Regions from separate parts of the Barrientosiimonas humi genome, predicted to be linked through region 1. Evidence: predicted binding sites of a transcription regulator. Region 1 holds the regulator's gene; the other holds the start of a gene.
The links. Region 1 encodes LexA, which represses DNA repair genes until DNA is damaged. Its sites were predicted from a motif close to TCGAACANNTGTTCGA; they were not measured.
Positions count from the first base shown of each region.

Region 2: FB554_RS17795 (HNH endonuclease signature motif containing protein) is a predicted target of LexA. The motif match lies at 2,065-2,080, and genes of this name have one in related genera.

Region 1 covers NZ_VFOK01000001.1:918,290-925,667, forward strand. The annotation lists gene FB554_RS04340 (ComEC/Rec2 family competence protein) at 1-2,073, shown strand, start outside; gene FB554_RS04345 (LysR family transcriptional regulator) at 2,140-3,084, opposite strand; gene FB554_RS04350 (NAD-dependent protein deacetylase) at 3,125-3,985, shown strand; gene lexA (transcriptional repressor LexA) at 4,011-4,727, opposite strand; gene FB554_RS04360 (LysM peptidoglycan-binding domain-containing protein) at 5,023-5,418, shown strand; gene nrdR (transcriptional regulator NrdR) at 5,778-6,323, shown strand; gene FB554_RS04370 (vitamin B12-dependent ribonucleotide reductase) at 6,379-7,378, shown strand, end outside.
Region 2 covers NZ_VFOK01000001.1:1,407,255-1,414,632, forward strand. The annotation lists gene FB554_RS17795 (HNH endonuclease signature motif containing protein) at 1-2,057, opposite strand, end outside; gene FB554_RS06640 (GNAT family N-acetyltransferase) at 2,374-2,841, opposite strand; gene FB554_RS06645 (DoxX family protein) at 2,895-3,347, opposite strand; gene thrS (threonine--tRNA ligase) at 3,502-5,499, opposite strand; gene FB554_RS06655 (DUF2254 domain-containing protein) at 5,616-6,902, opposite strand; tRNA gene FB554_RS06660 (tRNA-Val) at 6,993-7,069, opposite strand; gene FB554_RS06665 (TIGR02611 family protein) at 7,120-7,378, opposite strand, start outside.

The sequences.
Region 1 (7,378 bases):
GTGCGTGCCTCGCTGGCGACCGACCCCCGGCTGGTCAGCAGGCGCTCGGACGCCGCCGGAGCCGACGACCCGATGTACGTCCTCACCCTCACCGTGCGCGAGGTCGCCGGCCGCGGGGAGCAGAGCGGTTCGGGCGCCCGAGTGCTCGTCTTCGGCGACGAGGCGTGGGCCGAGATGCGTTGGGGCCAAACGGTTCTCGTGACCGGACGCCTGTCCGAGCCCGACCCGGGAGCGGCCGAGACGGCCGTGCTCGCGGTGTCCCGGCCGCCCCGGCTCGTGGCCGACGCCCCGGCGCCCTTCCGCGCCGTCGAGGTGCTGCGCGAGCGGTTGCGTGAGGCCACCGACCCGCTGCCGGCCGACCCCCGCGGGCTCGTCCCCGCGCTGGTGATCGGCGACACCTCGCGGCTGCCGGGCGACCTCGTCGACGACATGCGGGCGACGGGCATGACCCACCTGACCGCCGTGAGCGGCGCCAACGTCTCGATCCTGCTGCTGGCGGTGGTGTGGTGCTGCGGCTGGCTGCGCATCCCGCGCCGTGGCCGGCTGCCGGTCTGCCTCGTGGCGCTGGCCGTCTTCGTGCTGCTGTGCCGACCCGAGCCGAGCGTGGTGCGCGCCTCGGCCATGGGGGTCGTCGGGCTGCTCGCCACCAGCTCGGGCCGCCCCCGCGCCGCGGCACCCGCGCTCGGTGCCGCCGTCGTCGGACTGCTGGTCATCGACCCGTGGCTCGCGGCGTCGTACGGCTTCGCGCTGTCCGTGCTGGCCACGCTCGGCCTGGTGCTGTTCGCCCGCAGCTGGGGCCGGCGGATCGCATCAGCGCTGCCGCGCAGGCTCGCCTGGCTGGGGGAGCCGATCGCGATTCCCGTTGCGGCACAAGCGATGTGCGCGCCCGTCATCGTCCTGCTGCAGAGCTCGGTGAGCGTGGTCGGCGTGCCGGCCAACCTGCTCGCCGCACCCCTCGTCGCGCCCGCCACGCTCGGCGGCATCGCAGTGGTGCTCCTCGCTCCGCTGTCCCTGCCGCTCGGGGTCGCGATCGCCTGGGTCGCCGGCCTGCCGGCCTGGGGCATCGCGGCCGTCGCTCACCTGGCGGCCCAGGTGCCGTGGGGCAACCTGCCCTGGCCGGCGGGTCCGCCCGGGGCGCTGTTGCTGGCCGCGCTCGTGCTGCTCGCCCTGCTCACCGGCCCGCGGCTGGTCGTGCGCGGCCGCCGGCACCCGGTCGTCGTGCTGGCCTGCGCGTTGCTGGTCTCGGCGGCCGTGTGGCCGCTGCCGCAGCCGGGCTGGCCACCCCCGGGCTGGGTGCTCGTCGTCTGCGACGTGGGCCAGGGCGACGCCGCGGTGCTGCGCACCGGCCCCGACCGGGCGCTCGTGATCGACGCCGGACCCGACGAGGCCGCCGTCGGCCGGTGCCTCGACGACCTGGGCGTGCGCCGCGTCGAGGCCGTCGTCCTGACCCACCTGCACGCCGACCACGTCACCGGCCTCCCGACCCTGCTCGACGGACGCGGCGTCGGTGAGGTCGTCACCACCCCGGTCCGCGCCGAGGACTCCGGCGCCGCCGAGCAGCCGACCGTGGGTCCGCTCGTGGTGCGCGCGTCGGCCGCCGCCGGCGTACCGCTCACCGAGGCGCGCGCCGGGGACCGGTTGTCCTGGGGGCGGGTGCAGGCCACGGTGCTGTGGCCGGGCCGCACCATCCGCACCGGTTCGCTGCAGAACAACGGCTCGGTGGTGCTCGACGTGCGCGTCGCGGGCGTACGCCTGCTGCTGCTCGGCGACGCCGAGCAGGAGGCGCAGCGCGAGACGCGGCGAGCCCTGGCCCGCCTCGGTGACCCCACCCCGGTGCTGGCCATGAAGGTGGCCCACCACGGCTCGTCCAACCACGACCCGGCGCTGCTGCGCCAGGTGCGGGCGACGTACGGGCTGATCAGCGTGGGGTCCGACAACGACTACGGGCACCCGGCGCCGCGGCTGCTCGGCTCGCTGCGCGACTCCGGGACGCTCGCCGTGCGCACCGACCGCGGGGGCGACCTGGCGGTCGTGGTGCGCGAGGGGCGCGGGTCGGTGGTGAGCCGACGATGACGCGACGGGCGCCGCGACCGGGCCGGGCCCGTGGGCTCGACCGGCGGGGCCTCACCCTGCGAGGCCTCAGCCCGCGGGCGCCGCCTCGACGTCGGGCCGGCAACCGGTCTGCTTGGCCGCCTCGGCGAGCGCCTCGACGGTCGCCTGCACCGCGGGCACGCGGGCGAGGTCGGGGGTGGTCACCAGCTGCACGGTGCGGCGGTTGGGCGGGTTCATCGGCCGCACGACCACGCCGTCGTTGCTGGTGGAGCGCAGGATCAGCTCGGGCACGAGCGCCACCCCGAGGCCCGCGGCCACGAGCGCGAGCACCGCGACGTAGTCCTCGGTCTCGAAGGCCACCTCGGGCTCGAAGCCCGACTGCTGCGCGAGCGAGAGCAGGTGACCGCGACAGCGCGGGCAGCCGGCGATCCAGGCCGACTCGTCGAGGTCGGCGAGGTCGACGCGCTCCTGCGCGGCCAGCGGGTGGTCGCGGGGGAGAACGATGCGCACCTCGTCCTCGAGCAGCGTCTGCACCGAGAACGGGTCGAGGTCGTCCTCGCCGCGCGGCAGGGTGTCACCGTCGTAGACGAACGTCACCGCCACGTCGCAGTCGCCCGCGCGCAGCGAGGCCAGCGCCTCGGGCGGCTCGGCCTCGGTGAAGGCGACCCGCACGTCGGGGAAGCGCTGCTTGACCAGCGCCAGGGCCTGCGGCACCAGCGTCGAGGCGGCCGACGGGAACGCGGTGAGACGCACCCGCCCCGACTGCAGCCCCGCGATGGCGCGGATCTCGCCCTCGGCCCGGTCCAGCGCGGTGAGCACCGGCACGGCGTGCCGCGCGAGCACCTCGCCGGCCTCGGTGAGCCGCACGCTGCGCCCGATGCGCTCGACGAGCACGGTTCCGGTGCGTTCCTCGAGGCGGCGCACCATCTGGGAGATGGCGGGCTGGGAGTAGCCCAGCGACGCGGCCGCCGCGGTGAAGCTGCCCTCTTCGGCGATGGCGCGCATCACGCGCAGCCCAGCGGCGTCGATCATGCCTCCGGATCCTACGTTCTCGCTGACGGATACTGGTCGGGTGCTGACCTCCACCACCCCTGACCCGGCCCTGGCGCCGGGCCTGTGGGACGAGCTCGTCCGGCTGGTGCGCGGCGGCGACGTGTGCGTGCTGACCGGCGCCGGCATCTCCACCGAGTCGGGCATCCCGGCCTACCGCGGCGCCGACGGCGAGCGGCGCGTGACCCCCATGACCGTGTCCGAGCTGCTCCGGAGCCCGGCGGCGCGACAGCGCTACTGGGCGCGGGCGTACACAGGCTGGCCGAGGTTCGCCGCGGCCGAGCCGAACGACGGGCACCGCGCGGTCGCGCGGCTACAGGACCTCGGCCTGGTCGGCGCGGTCATCACCCAGAACGTCGACGGGCTGCACCAGCAGGCGGGCGCGCGCGACGTCACCGAGCTGCACGGGTCGTTGTCGTTCGTCGTCTGCGCCGACTGCGGGGAGCGGTACGCCCGCGAGGTCGTCGACGAGTGGCTCGCCGGGGCGAACCCGCACTTCGACCGGGAGATCAGCGGTCAGGTCCGGCCCGACGGCGACGTCGTGCTCACCGACGAGCAGGTGGCCGGCTTCCGGATCGCCGCGTGCGTGGTCTGCCGGTCGGACCGGCTCAAGCCCGACGTCGTGATGTTCGGCGAGTCGGTCGTGCGGCCGGTGGTCGACGCGTGCTTCGAGGCGGTCGACCGGTCCCGGGCGCTGCTGGTGCTGGGCTCGTCGCTGATGGTCATGTCGGGCTACCGCTTCGCCCGGCACGCGGCCCGCGAGGGCATCCCGGTCGCCGCGATCACCCACGGCGTCACCCGGGCCGACGACCTGATCGACGTGAAGGTGGACGCCCCGCTGGGGCCGACCCTGCGCAGGCTCGTCGAGGCGGTCGCGGCGTAGAGCCCGCGCCGGGTAGGCCCGGCGGTCAGACGCGGCGCAGGACCGCGGTGACCTTGCCGAGGATGGTGGCGTCGCTGCCGTCGATCGGCTCGTAGGCCTCGTTGTGCGGCATCAGCCAGACCTTGCCCTTGGTGCGCTTGAAGGTCTTGACGGTCGCCTCGTTGTCGAGCATCGCGGCCACGATGTCGCCGTTGCTGGCGGTCGGCTGCTGCCGCACGACCACCCAGTCGCCGTCGCAGATGGCCGCGTCGACCATCGAGTCGCCGACCACCTTGAGCAGGAACATGTCACCCTCGCCGACGATCTGGCGGGGGAGGGGGAAGACGTCCTCGACGACCTCCTCGGCAAGGATCGGGCCACCCGCGGCGATGCGGCCGACGACCGGGACGTACTCGGCCTCGGGGTGGTCGTCGTGCAGGCCGGTCTCGTCGACCAGGCTCTCGCTCGCCTGGCTCACCGAGCGGCCGCGATAACCGCGCTCGCGCTTGCTCTGCCCGGGGGCGATCACCTCGATGGCGCGCGGGCGCATCGGGTCACGGCGCAGGTATCCCTTGCGCTCGAGCATCGTCAGCTGGTGGGCCACCGAGCTGGGTGAGGTCAGGCCGACGGCGTCGCCGATCTCGCGCATGCTCGGCGGGTATCCGCGGCGGTCGACCGAGTTGCGGATCACCTCGAGCACCTTGCGCTGACGCGTGGTCAGGGCCTGCCCGTCGGGTTCGGGCATCTCGTGGATCTTGGCCATGGGTTTCGGTCCTCGTTCCGCGTCGCGCCGCGGCCGGTGACGGTGCCCGCTGGCGCCGGACCGGTCGTCGTCGGCGAGGGGCTGTCGGTGGTCGCTGCTTGTCTTGGTGACTGTGCGAACAGCCTATGAAGACCCGCAGCAGGTTTCAAACACCTGTACGACGCGTGTCGGCGGGGTCTCCCGGCCGAGCCGGCCGCGCGAGGCCTTGAGCCGTTCGAACGTCCGTGCTATACATCGTACAGACGTTCCATCGCACACTTGTTCGTCGAGTTCGTCACCGTCCTTGGAGGAAGACATGAGCGCCGCCACCGTCACGCCGGCCATCGCCCCGCACCCGCGGTTCGGGTCCGCCCAGCCCGCGCGGCGCCGGCACCTGCGAGTCGTGCCGCCGCTGCCCCAGCAGGAAGCCCGCCCCGCGGCCTTCCGGCTCACCCGCCGCGGCCGCCGCGCGCTGGCCCTCGCCGTGGTCGTCCTGGCGATCCTGGTCGGCGCGGCCATCAGCGCGACCGCTGGGGGAGCGCAGGCCCAGCAGGTCGTCACCGTGAGCTCCGGGGAGACCCTGTCCGACCTGGCCCGTGCCCACCTTCCCGGCGTCCCGGTCGGCACGGCCGTCGCCCAGATCCAGGTGGCCAACGGCCTCAACTCCCTGCAGGTCTCCAGCGGTCAGCAGCTGGTGATCCCGGCGCCCTGAGCAGGGTGCAGGTCAGTCGCCCGAGCGCGGCGACAGCCTCGATCTCGTGGCCGGTGACGGGCTCCTCCGTCACCGGCCACGTCCACTTCTCCCGCCGTTCCGGGCGCCTGAGCGGGTGGTGCGCGGGTGACGTGGTGAGCGACACGCAGGCCGCCGCGGCGCGGCCTTGCGCGTCGGGCCAAAGCGTCCTAACCTCCCTATATCTAGTAGTTACAGCCGTGTAAGTTCTCCACATCTAGTCCACAAGGACATCCACAGCCGGAGGCCGGTTTTCCACCGTCCGTCCCCAGGTTTTCCCCCGAACCGGCCTCGTGGAGCGCCCTCCCGGACCCGATCGAACCGCGCGAAGGAGGTGCCCGATGCACTGCCCGTTCTGCCGCCACGACGACTCCCGAGTCGTCGACAGTCGTACGTCCGAGGACGGCACCAGCATCAAGCGGCGCCGCCAGTGCCCGGCCTGCGGCAAGCGGTTCAGCACCCTGGAGACCGCGAGCCTGACCGTGGTCAAGCGCTCGGGGGCGAGCGAGCCGTTCGCCCGCGGCAAGGTGCTGGCCGGGGTCCGCAAGGCCTGCCAGGGCCGACCGGTCTCCGACGACGACCTGGCGCTGCTGGCGCAGCAGGTCGAGGAGAGCATCCGCTCCCAGGGGCTGGCCGAGATCGACGCGCACGACGTCGGGCTGGAGATCCTGGGGCCGCTGCGCGCGCTGGACGAGGTGGCCTACCTGCGCTTCGCCAGCGTCTACCAGGCCTTCGAGTCCACCGACGACTTCGAGACCGCCATCACGCTGCTGCGTGCCGAGCGCGAGGCCGCGGGCGTCGAGCCCGACCGGGCCGAGCGCCCCGCGTCGACCTCGTCGACGGGGCCTGTCGGTGGTGGCGGCGACGATGAGACCGCCAGCACCTGAGCACCACCCCCCGAAGAAACCTGCCGAGCACAAGACACCCACCGGAGGAGCTGTCATGACCGAGACGACCAGCGCTGGATCCAGGGCCCGTCGCAAGAACAAGGGCCTGAAGATCGAGCGCATCTACACGACCCCGGGCGTCCACCCCTATGACGAGGTGACCTGGGAGTCGCGTGATGTCGTCCAGCAGAACTGGAAGACCGGCGAGACCATCTTCGAGCAGCGCGGCGTGGAGTTCCCCGACTTCTGGTCGCTCAACGCCTCGACCATCGTCACGACGAAGTACTTCCGCGGTGCGCTCGGCACCGACGCGCGCGAGCGCAGCCTGAAGCAGCTCATCGACCGCGTCGTGCTGACCTACGTCAAGGCCGGCAAGGAGCACGGCTACTTCGCCTCCGACGACGACGCCGACGTCTTCGAGCACGAGCTCACCTACGCCCTGCTGCACCAGGTGTTCTCGTTCAACTCCCCGGTGTGGTTCAACGTGGGCACCAAGAGCCCGCAGCAGGTCTCGGCGTGCTTCATCCTGTCGGTCGACGACTCGATGGACTCGATCCTCAACTGGTACAAGGAGGAGGGGTTCATCTTCAAGGGCGGCTCCGGTGCCGGCCTCAACCTCTCCCGCATCCGCTCGTCCAAGGAGCTGCTGTCCTCCGGCGGCACCGCCTCGGGTCCGGTCTCCTTCATGCGCGGCGCCGACGCCAGCGCCGGCACCATCAAGTCCGGTGGCGCCACCCGCCGCGCCGCCAAGATGGTCGTGCTCGACGTCGACCACCCCGACATCGAGGAGTTCATCGAGACCAAGGCGCGCGAGGAGGACAAGATCCGCGCGCTGCGCGACGCCGGCTTCGACATGGACCTCGGCGGCAAGGACATCACCTCCGTCCAGTACCAGAACGCCAACAACTCCGTCCGCGTGAGCGACGAGTTCATGCGCGCGGTCGAGGAGGGGACCTCCTTCGGCCTGCGCGCCCGCGGCACGGGTGAGGTCATCGAGCAGGTCGACGCCCGCGAGCTGTTCGGCAAGCTCAACCAGGCCGCGTGGGAGTGCGCCG
Region 2 (7,378 bases), 490 kb from region 1:
TCGCGCAGGGTGCCGGTGGTCTCGGACAGCAGGGCCCGGCCGGCGGTGTGGCCGACGGCGTCGAGCAGGCCGGGGACCAGGTCGGCCGGGATGACGCCGACGCCGTCGACGGTGATGTCTCCGGGGTGGCCGGGTGCCCAGGGGTGTCCCGGCCCGCCGCGAGGGTTGCCGGCGGTGTCACCACTGCTGTCGTCCGCGGCGCCGTCCAGGGCGGGGCGGCCGGGGCGTAGCAGGTGGTTGAGCAGGCTCAGGTTGTCGATGGTGCCGGTGACGGCTTCGAGCCAGGGGTCGGGCCGCACCCGCCGCCCGGGCGGCACCCACGGCGGCAGGGCGTCGCTGCTGTCCAGCGCGCCGGACCCGTCGGCCTCGCTCGACCCGTTGCCTACGTGGGCTGCACCGGTCGCGACCGTGGCAGCCTGGGCATCGCGGGCAGCCTGGAGCAGGGGTCCGAGGTCGGCGGGTGTGCCGTCGGGCCCCGCGGGCCAGTCCGGCGGGATCTCGATCACGAGGGGTTCGTCCTCGGGCGCCACGATGTCGTCCTCGTGCGGCGCCTCGAGGTCGTGATCGGGCGGCCGAGTCTCGAGGTCGCAACAAGTCGGCCGAGCCTCGAAGGGTTCGAGGTGCCCCGCCCTGTCCTCGTCCTGATCGCGACGTTCGGGGTCAGGGTGGTCCGGGGGCGGAGGGTGGTGCTCGAGCCAGGTGGTGAAGCTGTCGGGGTCGATGATGACTTCTTGCGTGGGTCGCAGCGCCAGGCTCATGCCGGTGGCTTGCATGGCCGGGCCGAGGTCTTCCCAGGCGCGTAGCGCGGCGTGGTCCTCAGGGGCGCGGACCGGGATCAGGAAGGTGCAGTCGGCCTGCACCTGGGCGTTGGCCAGCAGCAGGTCGCTCAGGGCCTGGGTGCGGCACTGCGCCAGGCTCGGCGCCTGCCGCTGCGCCCCCTCACGGGCCTGATGGGCGGCCTGGTCGACCACCCCGACCGGCTGCTCCTCACCCGGCTGCTCCTCGCGGGGCTGCTCCTCACCCGGCCGCTCTTCGCGGGGCTGCGCCTGGCCCAGCTGCTCCTGGTCGAGGCGTTCCGTGCCGGCCTGGTCCGGCACGGCCCGGGCGAGCTGGCGCTCTTCCTCGGGGGTGCCGTCGGCGGGCTGCTGCTGGTGTTGGGTGCGGTAGGCCCAGGCGAGCTTTTCGATCGCGGTCTTGATCTGCGCGGCTTGTTCGGTGCGCAGGGTGGCTTTGAGGTCGGTGGTGCCACGGACCTTGCCGGGGGCGAACCAGACGCCTTCGGCCTGCCGGATCCGCCGTTCCCGGGACCGGGCGGTGACACCGGCGTCGATCTCGGCGACCGCAGCGGCGGCGCGTTTGCGGGTGGTGGTCGCGGTCCAGGACCCGATCCCACCGCGGGCACCGGTCAGCATCGCGTGCTCCAGCTGGGCCCCGGCCCAGGCCTGGTCGGGCTCGGCCACATCGATCAGCGCATCGGTGACCGCGGCCACGCGGGCCCGGTCGATGGTGCCGTCGGCGAGCTCGTCGACCAGGACCGGTGTCAGGCACACCGCATCCACGGCCTCGCGCATCCGTCGTGCCGCGGTGCGCGGCCCCCACTGCAGCAGCGCAGCGACGTCGCTGACCGCGCGGTCTGTCAGGTCACCCAGCCGCCCCCGAGCGGCCCGGTGCCCCGCCGCGGGGCGCCCGTCGCCCAGCGGCAGCATCGCGCCCAGCCGGCCCTGCTCTTGGAGCGCCTCGACATCCGCGCCCGCCGCGACGTCACCGCCGGGGTCCGTGCTGCCGGTGGTGACGCCACCGTCGGTGTGCGGGTCGTAGTGGGTGATGGTGCCGGCGTGCTGGGCCAGGCGGTGGGTCTGGATCGCTTCGGTCAGGTCGATCAGCGTCTGGGTGTCGCGGATCTGGGCCAGGACCTCCCCCGGCCCGGGGGCGGGTTCGGTGCTGTTGCGGATCTGGGCGTAGGCCGCTTCCAGGGCGTCGCGTGCGGTGGCCAGGTGGGCAGCGACCGGCCCGTTGCCGGGGTGCCCGGCGTGGGTGGCGGGGTGTGCGCTGCTCATGCCCCTATCGTACACGTGTTCGAACAGTGTGCAAGCGGTTCGAACGGATGAATTTTGCTGCGGGACAAGGCTTTTCGCTGCTCAGGGTCGTTCTGTGGGGCAGGTGCAATCGCGGCCGGGCGACCAGGCCGTGGCGTCGGTGTGTCGACGTGGCCCAGGTCTAGCAGCAGGCACCGACAACGACCTGTCGGCAGCGTCGAGAGGGTCTCGATACGCGCTCCTTCGTCGCGCTACTCGACCAGCGTGGACGTGCCACTCGACCAGCGTGGGTGCTACTCGACCAGCATGGACGTGCTACTCGACCAGCGTGGGAGCGCTACGGACGTGGCGGGACGCGCAGCTCCATCAGCCGCTCACCGGGCGCGGTGAAGCCGACCCGCTCGTACAGCGTCCGAGCCTTCGGCTCCGCGTTGAGCTGGAAGCGCTCGACGCCCTGCGCCACTCCCCACTCGACCGCGTCGCGCAGCATCCGCTCGGCGATACCTCTCCCCCGGTGCGTCGGGCGCACGAACACCAGCGCCACGTGCATCCAGGCCGTCGTGGGGCGCCGCAGCGACGGCAGCTTGCGCACCATCGCGGTCTGCACCAGGCCGACCGGGTTGCCGTCGGACTCCTCGGCCAGCCACGTCGGCCGGCGGTCGACGTCGAGGAGCCAGGCGTCGGCGTACTCGGTGAGGAAGCCGGGCCGGGCGTCGGCGCCGTCCTCGCGGTCCATGGCCAGGACGAGGGCTGCGACGCCCAGCGCGTCGTCTCGCTCGGCCTGCCGCACCTGAATCGGGTCCACGGCGGCAGTGAAGCACAGCCGCCGTGGACCCATCGATGGTCAGTCGTACGAGATCAGGCGGCGGCCGTTGCCGGCTGGCTCACCCGGGAGCGCCCGAGGACGACCTGGTCGACGCTGAAGCGCCCCGCCCCGGTCGCAGCGAGCAGGAGGCCCAGCGCGCCGATGACGGCGACGAGCTCCCAGCCGCCGTCGGTCACGAACACGCCGGCCTCGCGGTGGGCGAACCAGAAGGCGCCGAACATGTTGATCGCCACGAGCACCCCGACCAGCGGCATCAGGGCGCCGACGATCAGCAGGATGCCCCCGCCGAACTCGACCAGCGCGGCGAACCACGCGGCCGCCTGGGGCACCGGGATGCCCATCTGGCCGAATCCGTCTGCGGTTGCGGCGATTCCGTTGTCGAACAGTTTCTGCGCCCCGTGGGCCACGAGCACTACTCCCAGGATGACCCGGGCGATCAGCAGGGCGGTATCGGTGAGAACGGGCGGCTGCGACAGTCGCTTCATGCGGCCAGAGCGTAAGCGAATCGACGCTTATCAAACACCTTCAGCCTGTGTATGAAAGTTCACGCGCGACAAGGGAACTCGCGCCCTGACAGCGAGTCTCTCGACAGGCTGTGACGCACCTGTGACTTCACGCGGACCGCCACGAACGAGCCGGTCACTCCGGCGAGGTCGTCACCTGCTCCTTGCCCTCGACCGCGGCCAGGATCTCCTCGATCGCCTGGTCGACAGGCACCCCGTTGCGCTGCGACCCGTCGCGGTAGCGGAACGACACCGCACCGGCGTCGCGGTCCTCACCGCCGGCGATGAGGACGTACGGCACCTTCGCCTTGCTCGCGTTGCGGATCTTCTTGGGGAAGCGGTCGTCGCTGTCGTCGAGCTCGACGCGAATCCCCTTGGCGCGCATGCGATCCAGCACCTCGCTCAGGTACGGGGCGAACTCCTCGGCCACCGGCACCCCGAGCACCTGGACCGGCGAGAGCCAGACCGGGAACGCTCCGGCGTAGTGCTCGACCAGCACGCCCAGGAAGCGCTCGATCGAGCCGAACTTCGCCGAGTGGATCATCACCGGACGCTGGCGGCTGCCGTCGGACGCGGTGTAGGTGAGGTCGAACCGCTCGGGCTGGTTGAAGTCGTACTGGATCGTCGACATCTGCCAGGTGCGGCCGATGGCGTCGCGCGCCTGCACCGAGATCTTCGGGCCGTAGTACGCGGCGCCGCCCGGGTCGGGCACCAGCTCCAGGCCGGAGCGCGTCGCGACGTCCTCGAGAACCCTTGTGGCTTCTTCCCATTCGGCGTCAGAGCCGATGAACTTGTCCTTCTTGTCGCCCTCGGTCTCGCGGGTCGACAGCTCGAGGTAGAAGTCGTCGAGGCCGAAGTCGCGCAGCAGCGACAGCACGAAGTCCAGCAGGTGCTGGATCTCCTCGGCCGCCTGCTCGCGCGTGACGTAGGAGTGGCTGTCGTCCTGGGCGAAGCCGCGCACCCGGGTGAGCCCGTGCACGACGCCGGACTTCTCGGCGCGGTAGACGTGCCCGAACTCGAAGAGCCGCAGGGGCAGCTCGCGGTAGGACCGGCCGCGCGAGCGGAAGATCAGGTTGTGCATCGGGCAGTTCATCGCCTTGAGCCGGTAGTCGGTCTCGTCGACCTTGAACGGCGCGAACATGCTCTCGGCGTAGTACGGCAGGTGGCCGGAGGTGTGGAAGAGCGCTTCCTTGGAGATGTGCGGGGTTCCGACGTACTCGAAGCCCTCGTCGATGTGCCGCTGGCGGACGTAGTCCTCCATCTGCCGCTTGATGACGCCGCCGCGGGGGTGGAAGACCGGCAGGCCGGAGCCGAGCTCCTCGGGGAAGGAGAACAGGTCCAGCTCCGCGCCGAGCTTGCGGTGGTCGCGCTTCTCGGCCTCGGCGAGCCGGTCGAGATAGGTCTTCAGCTCCTCCTTGGTCGGCCAGGCGGTGCCGTAGATCCGCTGCAGCTGCGGGTTCTTCTCCGACCCGCGCCAGTAGGCACCGCCCGAGCGCAGCAGCTTGAACGCGTTGCCGAGCACCTTGGTCGTCGGCACGTGCGGCCCGCGGCACAGGTCGCCCCACGCGCGCGAGCCGTCGCGCCGCAGGTTGTCGTAGATCGTCAGCTCGCCGGCGCCGACCTCGGCGTCGGCCCCCTCTGCCGCGTCGGCGGCGCCGCCCTTGAGGCCGATCAGCTCGATCTTGTACGGCTCGCCGGCCAGCTCGGTGCGCGCCTCGTCGTCGCCGACGACGCGCCGGGCGAAGGTCTGCCCCTCGTTGACGATCTTCTGCATCGCCTTCTCGAGAGCCTTGAGGTCCTCGGGCTGGAAGGGCTCGGCGACGTCGAAGTCGTAGTAGAAGCCGTCCGTGACGGGCGGGCCGATGCCGAGCTTCGCGTCGGGGTTGACCTGCTGCACGGCCTGGGCGAGCACGTGCGCGGCGGAGTGCCGCATGATCGCAAGACCCGCCTCGGAGTCGACGGTGATCGGCTCGACCGCCGCGCCGTCGGCCAGCTCGCGGAACAGGTCCTGCTGCTCACCGTCGACGAGCATCGCGACGACCGCGCGGTCGTCGCCGAACAGGTCGGTGCCCGTCGTGCCCTGCTCGACCGATCGCTCGTCTCCGGAGACGGTCAGGGTGAGCTGCGCGGGCATGGGTACTCCTGGCTGATCGAGGTGATCGGTGTGGGGCGTACGGCCGGTCAGGCGGGCGTACGTCGGTCCAGGCTAGCGATCCGCGCCGGCCGGCGGCGCACCGACCGTGGGACCGGTCAGGCCTCCACCTCGAGCTGGTCGGCCATCCGACGCGCCACCCGCTCCCACCGGTCCAGGGCGGGGACGTGCTCGGGAAGGGCTGCCGGGCGCACGGCACGGCAGATGCTCAGGACCCGACGCGGGATCTGTGGCGACTCCTCGCCGTAGTGCAGCACCTCTTCCAGCGCGAGGTCGACGAGCTCGGCGACCCGCTGCGGCCGGTGGACCAGGCGGACCGTGCCGTCGCGCTCGACGACGTCGGGCAGGTCGCGGCGGGCGACCAGGGCGCGCAGGATGCGGTGCAGCTCGTCGAGCACCTCGCTGGCCGTCGTCGGGTCGTTGATCCCGGGGCTGAGGGCCCGCTCGGCGATGTCGACCAGCTTGCGCACGCCGAAGCCGGGGTCCTGGTGCATGACCCGGTCCTGCTCGACCACCACCGTCCGGCGCAGCTCGTCGGCCTCGTCCTCCGGGGGCGCCGGCCAGATGCGCAGCGCGGGCGAGCCCTCGGTGACGAAGCGGCCGACGGGCAGCAGCACCTGCACGACGGCGTCGTGCTCGACGGCCCAGTCGAGCAGCCGGCGCAGCGCGATCTCGGCGATGTAGCCGTGCTCGACCGCGTCGATCTGGTGCGGGGCGGACGTCGGCGGCTCCCACTCCGGCTGCTGCGGTGCGCCGCGGTCGCCCGGCGGGAAGTAGCGCCCGATGACGTCCATCGTGTCCTCGCCCAGGTGCGACACGATCGAGGAGACCTTGATGGCGGTGGTGATGTGGTGGATGAAGGCGAGGAACATCACGACGCTGCCGAGCACGAGCAGGAACGCCAGGGTGATCGACAGCTGGGGCACGAACGACTCGGTGTCGGACGTCCCCTCGACCGAGCGCAGCACGGTCAGCGCGTAGACGAACGTCGCGGTGAAGACGCCGAGGGTGGCCTGCGTGACCCGGCTGGAGAGGAAGTCGCCCAGCACGCGCGGACTGAACTGGCTGCTGGCGAGCTGCACCACGACCATCGTGATGGAGAAGACCAGGCCGGTGACCGAGATCATCGCCCCCGCGATGGTGCCGAGCACGCTGCGCGCCCCGTCGGCCCCGCCCTGGAAGACGAACGGGAGGTCGTCGACGGCACCGCGCTCCCACTCCGGCAGCAGCACCCCGACGACGAGGGCGACGGCCACGACCGCGAGCGGCAGCGCCCAGAAGGGGCGCCACATCCGCCCCCACGTCGTGCTGCTGCGCACGGCGGGCAGGCCGCTGTCGCTCTCGCTGCCGGACGGTCGGTGCCGGTCGTCCTGTACGTCGTCCACGCCTGGTGATGCTAGGGCGTGGGTTCAGCCGGTCCGGCCGGCGGGCGGCATGACAACGGGCCGCGGAGTCTGCGCTCCGCGGCCCGTTCGTGGTGGACGTGAAGGGACTCGAACCCCTGACCTCTCGCGTGTGAAGCGAACGCTCTAACCAACTGAGCTACACGTCCTGGTGCGTCGGGAAGGATAGCCCGTCCCGGCGCCACAACCGAAATCGGGGCTACGCGCCGCCCAGCCCCGGCACCTGGCGCAGCCAGGTCTCCACCGCGTCGGGGAAGAACCCCGGGATCCCGCTGAACCGGAACAGCGCCCAGAAGATCGCGAGCACCAGGGCGAAGGTCAGCAACCCGAAGATGGCCTGCACCACGATCGACTGCCGCCGCAGCCAGCGCTCCCAGGCGCGCACCTTGCCGCGCACCCACTCCAGCACCTTCTGCGCCCACTCGAACTCCGAGGCCCAGATGCCGAGGCCGAGGAAG